DNA from 3 places in the Pseudoalteromonas sp. Z9A5 genome. Region 1 is predicted to be linked to each of the others. Evidence: predicted binding sites of a transcription regulator. Region 1 holds the regulator's gene; each other region holds the start of a gene.
What was found. Region 1 encodes ArgR, which controls arginine synthesis, uptake and breakdown. Its sites were predicted from a motif close to ANTGAATANNTATTCANT; they were not measured.
Positions count from the first base shown of each region.

Region 2: a site for ArgR is predicted at 1,228-1,245, ahead of gltB (glutamate synthase large subunit). Genes of this name have one in related genera too.
Region 3: a site for ArgR is predicted at 1,829-1,846, ahead of argC (N-acetyl-gamma-glutamyl-phosphate reductase). Genes of this name have one in related genera too.

Region 1 is NZ_WTLC01000001.1:150,824-154,024, forward strand. It holds gene GQR56_RS00690 (ABC transporter ATP-binding protein) at 1-662, shown strand, start outside; gene GQR56_RS00695 (Dyp-type peroxidase) at 711-1,610, shown strand; gene argR (transcriptional regulator ArgR) at 1,627-2,094, opposite strand; gene mdh (malate dehydrogenase) at 2,321-3,201, shown strand, end outside.
Region 2 is NZ_WTLC01000015.1:48,447-51,647, forward strand. It holds gene GQR56_RS09575 (Grx4 family monothiol glutaredoxin) at 1-25, shown strand, start outside; gene gltB (glutamate synthase large subunit) at 1,347-3,201, shown strand, end outside.
Region 3 is NZ_WTLC01000013.1:24,458-27,658, reverse strand. It holds gene argB (acetylglutamate kinase) at 1-668, opposite strand, end outside; gene argC (N-acetyl-gamma-glutamyl-phosphate reductase) at 669-1,679, opposite strand; gene argE (acetylornithine deacetylase) at 1,903-3,057, shown strand; gene panP (pyridoxal-dependent aspartate 1-decarboxylase PanP) at 3,139-3,201, opposite strand, start outside.

The sequences.
Region 1 (3,201 bases):
ATAGGTTCCCGCATCAACTTTCTGGTGGTCAACAACAACGTGTTGCGATTGCTCGCGCACTTGCTTACAAACCAAGTTTACTATTACTCGATGAACCTTTTTCAAATGTAGATACGCAAGTACGCTTTGAATTAATTGCTGATATTCGTCGAATTATTAAAACCCAACAAGTATCGGCTGTGTTTGTTACGCATTCAAAAGAGGAGGCATTTGCTTTTTCAGATACGCTTGCCATTATGCATCGGGGTAAAATTGCGCAACAAGGGTCGCCAGAGCAGCTTTTTACATCACCAAGTTCAAAGGAGGTTGCAGAGTTTCTGGGTCAGGGCATATACTTAAGCGCAAATGCATTAACAGCAACTGAATATAAAACGCCATTTGGTGTAGTCGAGTCTGATGTTTTACATAAGCACAAGGCAAGAGTTGGGCAAATATATGTTCGCCCTCATCAAATAGAGCTAATTAGCGACAACACAAGTGATAAACAAAGCGAGCGGGCAGAAATATTAAACAGTCGTTTTATTGGCTCTGCTTATGTTTACACTGTTGTGATTGCAGAACAAGAAATTGAAGTTGCTGCACAATATGGCCAGTCATTTGAGCAAAATGAACAGGTTATAATAAAAATAAAACCTCATACGGTGAATTTCTTCGAATTATAATTAACTTTAATTCGCCGTGTTTATTTGTTTATAAGCTAAGGAATAACAATGGCGCAAGCGCAATCAGGGATTTGTGCTGAAGCAAACTTACACGGTTTGCATTTATTTTTTAATGTATTTGATGGTCAAGATGAGTCTCTGCGCGCAAAACTAAAGCAAGTGAATGCGATTGAAGAAGAATTTAGCGATCAGTTTTCTGAATCAATGTTGTCTTGTATGGTTGCTATTGGTGCGCAGTATTGGCCGCATATTTTACCTGAATATATCCCGAGTGAATTACAAAGCTTTCCAAATATAAATCACAGCGATCACTCTATGAGTGTTCAGCCATGCGATTTATTTGTACAAATACGTTCTGATCGAGAAGACGTTAATCATTTATTTGCGTTGCAAATTTTAAAGCTATTTGCACCTGATGTAGAGTTGGTGGAGCAGATTCGTAACTTTCGTTTTTTGGATGGTCGAGACTTTAACGGTTTTATTTATGGTGGAGATACTGCGCTTGGAAGAAAAAAGCGTGCTACGGCATTAATAAATAAACCAGAGAGTTTTGAAGATCAAGGCAGCTATATCCATGTGCAGCGTTATAAACATGATTTAAGCGTATGGCAGCATTTGTCGTTGAGTGAACAAGAACAAATAATGGGTCGAACACGCCTTGATAATACACTGATTACACCAGCTTTAGAGACCTCTCATGCTGTACGTAACGAGTTAAAAGATGAAAACGGACAACCACTACTATTAAATCAAAGTATGCCTTACGGTGATGTTTACGAGCAGGGAATGTTATCTATAACATGCGCCTCTACAGGCACTGCATTTGAAAAGGTATTAAAAAGCCGTCTTGGGGAAGGAGAGTGCTACGACCATTGGCTTGATTTTACTCAAGCCGATATGGGCTCTGCTTTTTTTGCACCCTCAGTAGGATTTTTAAAGCAGCTTTAAGCTTTTACTTAATTTATTAAACGTTATCAAATAAAAGTCGTACACGCTCCAGTGTTACGTCTATTTCAGATATTTTTGCAGGAGCGATAAATATTGTATCGTCGCCTGCAATTGTACCTAATACACCATCTGCTTTGCCTAATGAATCAAGTAAACGTGCTATTAATTGTGCAGCGCCAGGGCTAGTACGAATAATGATCATCATTTCGTTATGCATAATATCAATAACTAATTGGCGTAACGGGCTCTTTGCTGTTGGTACACCCATTTCGGCAGGTAAACAGTAAACCATTTCTTGTTTTGCATTACGAGTACGTACAGCACCAAATTTACTTAGCATGCGCGATACTTTACTTTGGCTTATATTGTCAAAGCCTTGCTCTTTTAACGCGTCAACTATTTCGCCTTGAGAGCCAAAGTTTTCTTCTTTTAAAAGTGATTTAAATGCTTTTACCAGTGCTTCTTGTTTATCTTGTGGTTGCATAGCCTACATTCATTTTTTGTTATTTATGCTGTAAATTCTACACAATAATGAATAATTATGCAGTAGTTGTTTACTTAACTTGCCAGTTTGAGGTTATTAAATTAATAAGTTTACGACTATGGTCGAAAATATACTTAAAATAAGCAGGATAAATTTGTTTTTAGCTCTTAATTTCTTTATCTTATGTGCCACAAGTATTTCCTACCTCAAATTACGGAGAATTCCAATGAAAGTTACTGTATTAGGTGCTGCGGGCGGTATCGGTCAAGCGTTGTCTTTATTATTAAAAACAGGTTTACCAGCTGGTTCTGAATTATCACTTTATGATGTTGCACCAGTGGTTCCAGGTGTTGCGGTTGACCTTTCTCACATCCCAACAGATGTAAAAGTAGCTGGTTTTGGCGCTGATGAGTTAAATAAAGCGCTTGAAGGTTCTGATATCGTTCTTATCCCAGCGGGTATGCCACGTAAACCAGGTATGGATCGTGCTGATTTATTTAATGTAAATGCTGGCATCATCAAAACTTTAGCAGAAGGCATTGTTGCTAGCTGTCCTAAAGCGTTAGTGGGTATTATTACTAACCCAGTAAACGGCACTGTTCCAATTGTTGCTGAAGTATTTAAAAAAGCAGGTACTTACGACGCTAAACGCGTATTCGGTATTACTACTCTTGATGTGATTCGTTCAGAAGCATTTGTTGCTGAACTTAAAGGCGTTGACGTAGCGACTGTAAAAGTTCCTGTAATCGGTGGTCACTCTGGTACAACTATTCTTCCTTTACTTTCTCAAGTTGAAGGCGTTAGCTTTACTGATGAAGAAGTTGCTGCACTTACTCCACGTATCCAAAATGCGGGTACTGAAGTTGTAAATGCTAAAGCTGGTGGCGGTTCTGCTACATTATCAATGGGTGCTGCTGCTGCACGTTTTTGTATGTCTTTAGTTAAAGGCCTACAAGGTGAAGACGTTGTAGATTACGCTTACGTTGCTGTTGAAAATGGCGATGCAGAATACTTTGCACATCCAGTACGTTTAGGTAAAAACGGCGTAGAAGAAATTCTTTCTTACGGCGAGCTAAGCGCATTTGAAACTAAAGCAAAAAATGACAT
Region 2 (3,201 bases), on a different contig from region 1:
ATATAAAGAAGCTGACGCAGAGTAATTTTATTACTCAACCTGCTATCAGGTTATCAAGCTCTTTAAACACAAAGCCACTTTTTAAGTGGCTTTGTTGTTTTGAATGTACACTGTTTTAAATAATTTTAACTCGGGTTAGAAATCTACTAACAGGTTAACTATAAAGAGTAGGAGTTCAAATTAAGGTAGCTGTTTATAGACTCACTTTTAAACTATCTTTTTTTATTTTAAAAATTTGCATACATTATCTAGGGCTTGTTTATCTTTCGAGGGTAAAGCCAGTAGGGTAACGAAGAAGCAATTACCGACCCCACTAGTTTACAAACCTCGCGCCGTGATTAAATCGCCCCTTGATAGAATAAATTTTAATCCTGAAAGGGCAGCAGGTCTTCGTGTACTACTATTACTAATTTTTTCAATTATCAGATATGCCTTTTTTATTAAGTTAGTTTCCCAATATAACGAGTTTGAATTAAAAATCACTTAGTAAGCTAGAATTTTACTTAGCTACTCATTGATTCGTGTCCTTGTTATTAAAACCGAATATTTACACCTTTTATAAAATAATCAAATAACCAGCACAACACTTATACCAATCCACAATAATGCTTAATCAATTTGAGGGGTTAAACCTGACGCTAACTGCGTTAAAAATTTTTGCCTTGTTATCGACAAAGTTTTCTTACCTCAAAATAGACCATTTATTTAAGTTAATTGGCATTACATTGTTTTAATAACGATAAAAATAAGTTTTATGGGTACTGCTGCTTAAGAGAAAACATATAAATGTAGGAAAAAATAAATCATAAGTAATTAAAATTTATATGTTTAATATACTTTGATTGGATTTTTAACATGTACTCGAACATAAATAATGTTTATAAAAGATATATCGGTAAATAAAAATTCATTATTAAGAGGCTAAAAATGCCACAAATATTAATAACTATACAAAGGAGCGGCAAAAAGCAGAGAGGTTAAACCATAAAACTTCGTAAATAGCATAAAACTATCTAAATGTTAACTGAATAACTTTAGTTTTCTTGAATATTTATTCACTTGGGTGCTGCTTTACGTTTACGTAAGCTGTATCTTGAGGGGTGTTTGTTTTTACAAAATGTTAAACTTGACACCGGTGTTATGAAAAAATAACGACCAATATAGCGCTAATTGTTAAAATTGATGATAAAAAAGAAATGTTGCTATGAGGTGAGAAATATTCAAGAATGTGAATATGTATTCAAAGTGCTATTGACTCTATTTAAGATAGAGGCTAGTTTTGTCCGTCTGTTAGCAAATCGTCGAGTAGTTCATCCACGCTAACAGTGCAGCAAGGGGAGGGGTCTATGTTATACGACTCAAAGTTAGAAAAAGAAAATTGTGGCTTTGGCTTAATTGCCCAAGTTAATGGTCAGGCTAGTCATAGGCTTATACGTACTGCTATTACAGGGCTGGATCGTATGCAGCACCGTGGCGGTATATCTGCTGATGGTAAAACAGGCGATGGCTGTGGTTTGTTATTACAAAAACCAGATAGTTTTTTTCGTGCTATTGCCAGTGAACATAATTGGCATTTAGGTAAAAACTACGCAGTGGGTATGATTTTTTTAAATTCAGACCCTGTTTTAGCGCAAGCTGCAAAACAAATACTTAGCGAAGAATTAGAAAAAGAGACGTTAAATATTTTAGGTTGGCGTGTAGTCCCAACCGATCCTTCAATGCTGGGTCCTATCGCTGTACAGCAGCTACCAGGGTTTGAACAAATTTTTGTTAGCGCGCCAGAAGGTTGGCGTTCTAAAGATTTAGAACGTCGCTTATATGTGGCACGCCGCCGTGCTGAAAAACGCATTGTTGATGACGAAGCATTTTATATTGCAAGTTTATCTGGGTTGGTAACTATCTATAAAGGCTTAATGATGCCTGCAGATTTACCGAACTTTTACTTAGATTTAGCTGATATTCGTATGACAAGTGCGATTTGTGTTTTTCATCAGCGTTTTTCTACTAATACACAACCACGTTGGCCACTTGCTCAGCCGTTTAGGTATTTAGCACACAATGGTGAAATTAATACCATTGAAGGGAACCGTCAGTGGGCACGCGCGCGCTCTTATAAGTTTGCGTCACCGCTTATTCCTGACTTACAAACAGCAGCGCCGTTTGTAAATGAAACAGGCTCTGATTCATCAAGCCTAGATAATATGCTTGAGCTATTTTTAGCTGGTGGCATGGATTTATTCCGCGCTATGCGTATGCTTGTGCCGCCTGCATGGCAAAAAAATCGTGCAATGGATGACGACTTACGTGCATTTTACGATTTTAACTCTATGCACATGGAACCATGGGATGGCCCTGCCGGTATTGTTATGTCGGATGGTCGTTTTGCGGCTTGTAACCTAGACCGTAACGGACTTCGTCCGGCGCGCTATGTAATTACACAAGATGGTTTTATTACACTCGCATCAGAAGTGGGTATTTGGGATTACACTGCCGATGAAGTTGTAGAAAAAGGTCGTGTAGGACCTGGTGAGCTGTTAGTAATCGATACTAAGCTTGGCAAAATTTGGCACTCTGACGAAATCGACCAAGATTTAAAATCTCGCCATCCTTATAAATCATGGCTTGAAGAAAATGTTAAACGTTTAGTTCCATTTGAAGAACTTACTGAGCAAGACGCCGGTAATCGCTCTTTTGATGATGAAACGTTGGTTAAGTACCAAAAAATGTTTGGCTATACCAACGAAGAACTCGATAGCGTTATTCGTGTAATGGGTGAAAATGGTCAAGAAGCAACTGGCTCAATGGGTGATGACACGCCATTTGCAGTGCTTAGTGAAGGGCACCGTTCGCTTTACGACTATTTCCGTCAAAAATTTGCGCAAGTAACCAATCCACCGATCGATCCATTGCGTGAAAATCACGTGATGTCACTTGCTACCTGTATTGGTAGTGAGCAAAACGTATTTAATGAAACAACAGGTCATGCTAAGCGTTTACAGTTTGATACACCTATTTTAATGTACGCAGACATGCAGCAGTTACTTAATGCTGATGAAGCGCATTACAGCTACTGTAAAATTGATATTACCTACACAGTTGAAGAAGGTTTAGAAAACGCGGTTACGCGTATTTGTGACCAAGCTCAAGAAAAAGCAGCCGCTGGTTGTATCATGCTTATTTTAACAGACCGTAATTTTGATG
Region 3 (3,201 bases), on a different contig from region 1:
TGGGCAGCGTGAAGGCTGGTCTTAACTTTGACCTCCATCCCGCCCACAATTACTCCTTCATTTATTAAAGTATCAATGTGTTTTGTGTCAAGTTGATGTAGCGGCTGTTTATTTGCGTCAAGTACCGCTTCTACATCGGTCATAAAAATAAGTTCTGCATTTAAATTACTAGCAATAGCTGCCGCTGCTTCATCTGCATTTACGTTGTACCACAAGCCTTGTTCATCAAAGCCGATGGAGCTCACAATTGGTAAACGAGAAATTTTAAGTAAATCGTTAATAATAGAGTCATCGTTGCTTGTACATTTACCCACTAAGCAAAGCGCTTTTAATTTTTGAGTTGCAGTAACACCCGCCTCAAAAAGACTTAAACCAACAGGTTTATGCCCTGCACTAATAGCCTGAGTCATTAATTGTTTATTTGCACAACCTGCAAGCGCACCCACTATATAAGGCATTTGCTCTGCTGGGCTAATACGTAAACCTTGGTGTTTAGCACTGGCAAAACCAGCTTCTTTTAACCAAGTATCAACAAGTGAACCGCCACCGTGCACAATTACAAACTGAGCATTTTGTTGCTCATTAAGTACATCAAATAATGCTTTAGCTGCATTTTCTATATTAAGTACTGCACCACCTAGTTTAATAACCCACGTTTTTTTACTCATTTAAAACGCTCCTTTTAAACCAGTGGTATGTTCTAAATTCATTGATAAATTAATACATTGTAAAGCTTGTCCTGCAGCACCTTTGAGTAAGTTATCAATTGCTGCAATAACAATTAATTGCGATCCTTGTTGCTGCCAACCAATATCAACGAATGGTTGTTTAGCTACACCTTTTATTGATGGGATTTTATCGCCTAGTAAACGAATAAGAGGCTCATCAGCAAGTACCTGATACGCTTGTGTTACTTGCTCACTTGTTACCTCTGGCTTTAATTGCACATAAATAGTTTCTAAAATACCACGAGGAAAATTACCTAAATGCGGTGTAAATAGCACTTTGTGACCAAGATGCTGTTCTATTTCAGGACCGTGGCGATGGTTAAACAAGCCATAAGGAGCAAGCGATACCTCACAAAAATGAGTGCCAACACTCGCTTTACGCCCTGCTCCCGTAACACCCGATACGGCATTAATAATAATACTTTGATCGCTTAATAAACCAGCTTGTTGTAGAGGCTTTAATGCATTGAGCGCAGCTGTTGGATAACATCCTGCAACAGCAATTAGCTGTGCAGCAATAATTGCTTCGCTATTCCATTCAGCTAAACCGTAAGCTGCTTCATTTAATAATTCAGGGTGCTGATGCTCAAAGCCATAATAAGTAACATAATCATCATTGCTAGCGAGGCGATAGCCTCCTGACAAATCAAATACTTTTTTACCCATGGCTAAAAAACGCGGAGCTAAATCTACACTTACTTTATGATCAGTGCACAAACATACGTAATCAGCAGTATTACTAATATCGCTTAAAGCTAATTCACTAAGAGGCAACAAAGGTTGGTCAAGTAAACCTAAATGCTCAGGGTACAAATCGCTAAGCAGCTTATTTTTATCCAAACTGCCTTCTGATACATAACAACCTGTTAAAGTTAAATTTGGGTGTTTCGCAACTAAACTTGCTAACTCTGCGCCGCTGTAACCGCTTGCGCCAATAATCACTACATTCATTTATTACTCGTTATCTTAAAATTAGTTACTACTTACTTATAATGTTCGCTTAAACTAGCTTAGACGCTAATTAAGTCTTTTTTATTAATGAATTTTGATTATCGTCGCATTATTTTCATAGTATTACTTTAATATATTTATGCTTAAAAAGTGAATTGATATTCATAGTAAATACTTTTATATTGTTATGCAATTAAATTGAATACTTATTTTGGATTTTTTTATGCCTTTGCCATCGTTTATTTCTATGTACCAACAATTAATTGCAGCTCCTTCTATAAGTTCGATTGAAGATAGTGAATGCATGAGCAATAAAAATGTAATTGAGCTACTTGCAAAATGGTGTGAAAGCCTTGGTTTTACTTGTGAAATAATTGAATTGGAAGGCGGAAAAGGACGTTATAATTTATTGGCAAAGCGAGGGAATGGTGATGGCGGATTAATGCTCGCGGGTCACACCGATACAGTGCCATTTGACGACAGCCGTTGGAACCATAATCCATTTAAACTTACCGAACTCGATAATAAATTGTATGGGTTAGGAAGCATTGATATGAAAGGTTTTTTTGCTTTTGTATTACAGGCTGTCAGTGAGCTTGATGAAAAACAGCAAACTCAACCTATTTTAATACTCGCCACTGCCGACGAAGAAACAACAATGGCAGGCGCACAACAAATATGTAAACACCCAAATTTAAAACCTGCGCGCTGTATTATAGGCGAACCCACTGATATGACTCCGGTATTTACTCATAAAGGACACATGAGCACAGCAATTAGAGTAGTTGGTCGTTCAGGTCATAGCTCCGATCCCGAACGTGGTCTTAACGCCATTGAAGTTATGCATAAAGTGATTGCAAAATTACTGATCTTAAAAGAACAATTAAAGCATAAGTATTCAATAGAACACTTCGAAATACCCTACCCAACTTTAAATTTTGGAAATATTCATGGTGGCGACAACGCAAATAGGATTTGTGGTTGCTGTGAAATGCACATAGATATGCGTCCGTTACCGGGTTTAAGTATTAAAGAGTTACAAGCTTTAGTTCTTGATGCAATTAAAGAAATAAACGAGCAATACCCTAATGCGGTTAGTGTTATCGATTTGCATGACCCCATTCCGGCATTTAGCGGCAGCACCGATAGTGCGCTTGTTAAGTTAGCTGAAAAAATAGCGGGGCAAAAAGCGATTGCTGTAAATTACTGCACTGAAGCGCCTTATATTCAACAACTAGGGTGCGAAACAATTGTAATGGGTCCAGGCTCTATTAACCAAGCGCACCAACCTGATGAATTTTTAGCGACAGAAAAAATAAAACCATCACAACAAATTATCAGCAATATAATTAAAGCGAGCTGTTTTAGCCTTTCTTAAATACTCTTTTTAAAAACCAACAAAAAAGGCGCTAACTTGAATAAGAGCGCCTTTGTTAATTATAAATAACGATGTTTATAATTACATATATTTACTTAAGTACTTTTTAAAGACAGGATCGGTTTTAGCTAACTCTTTTTGCTC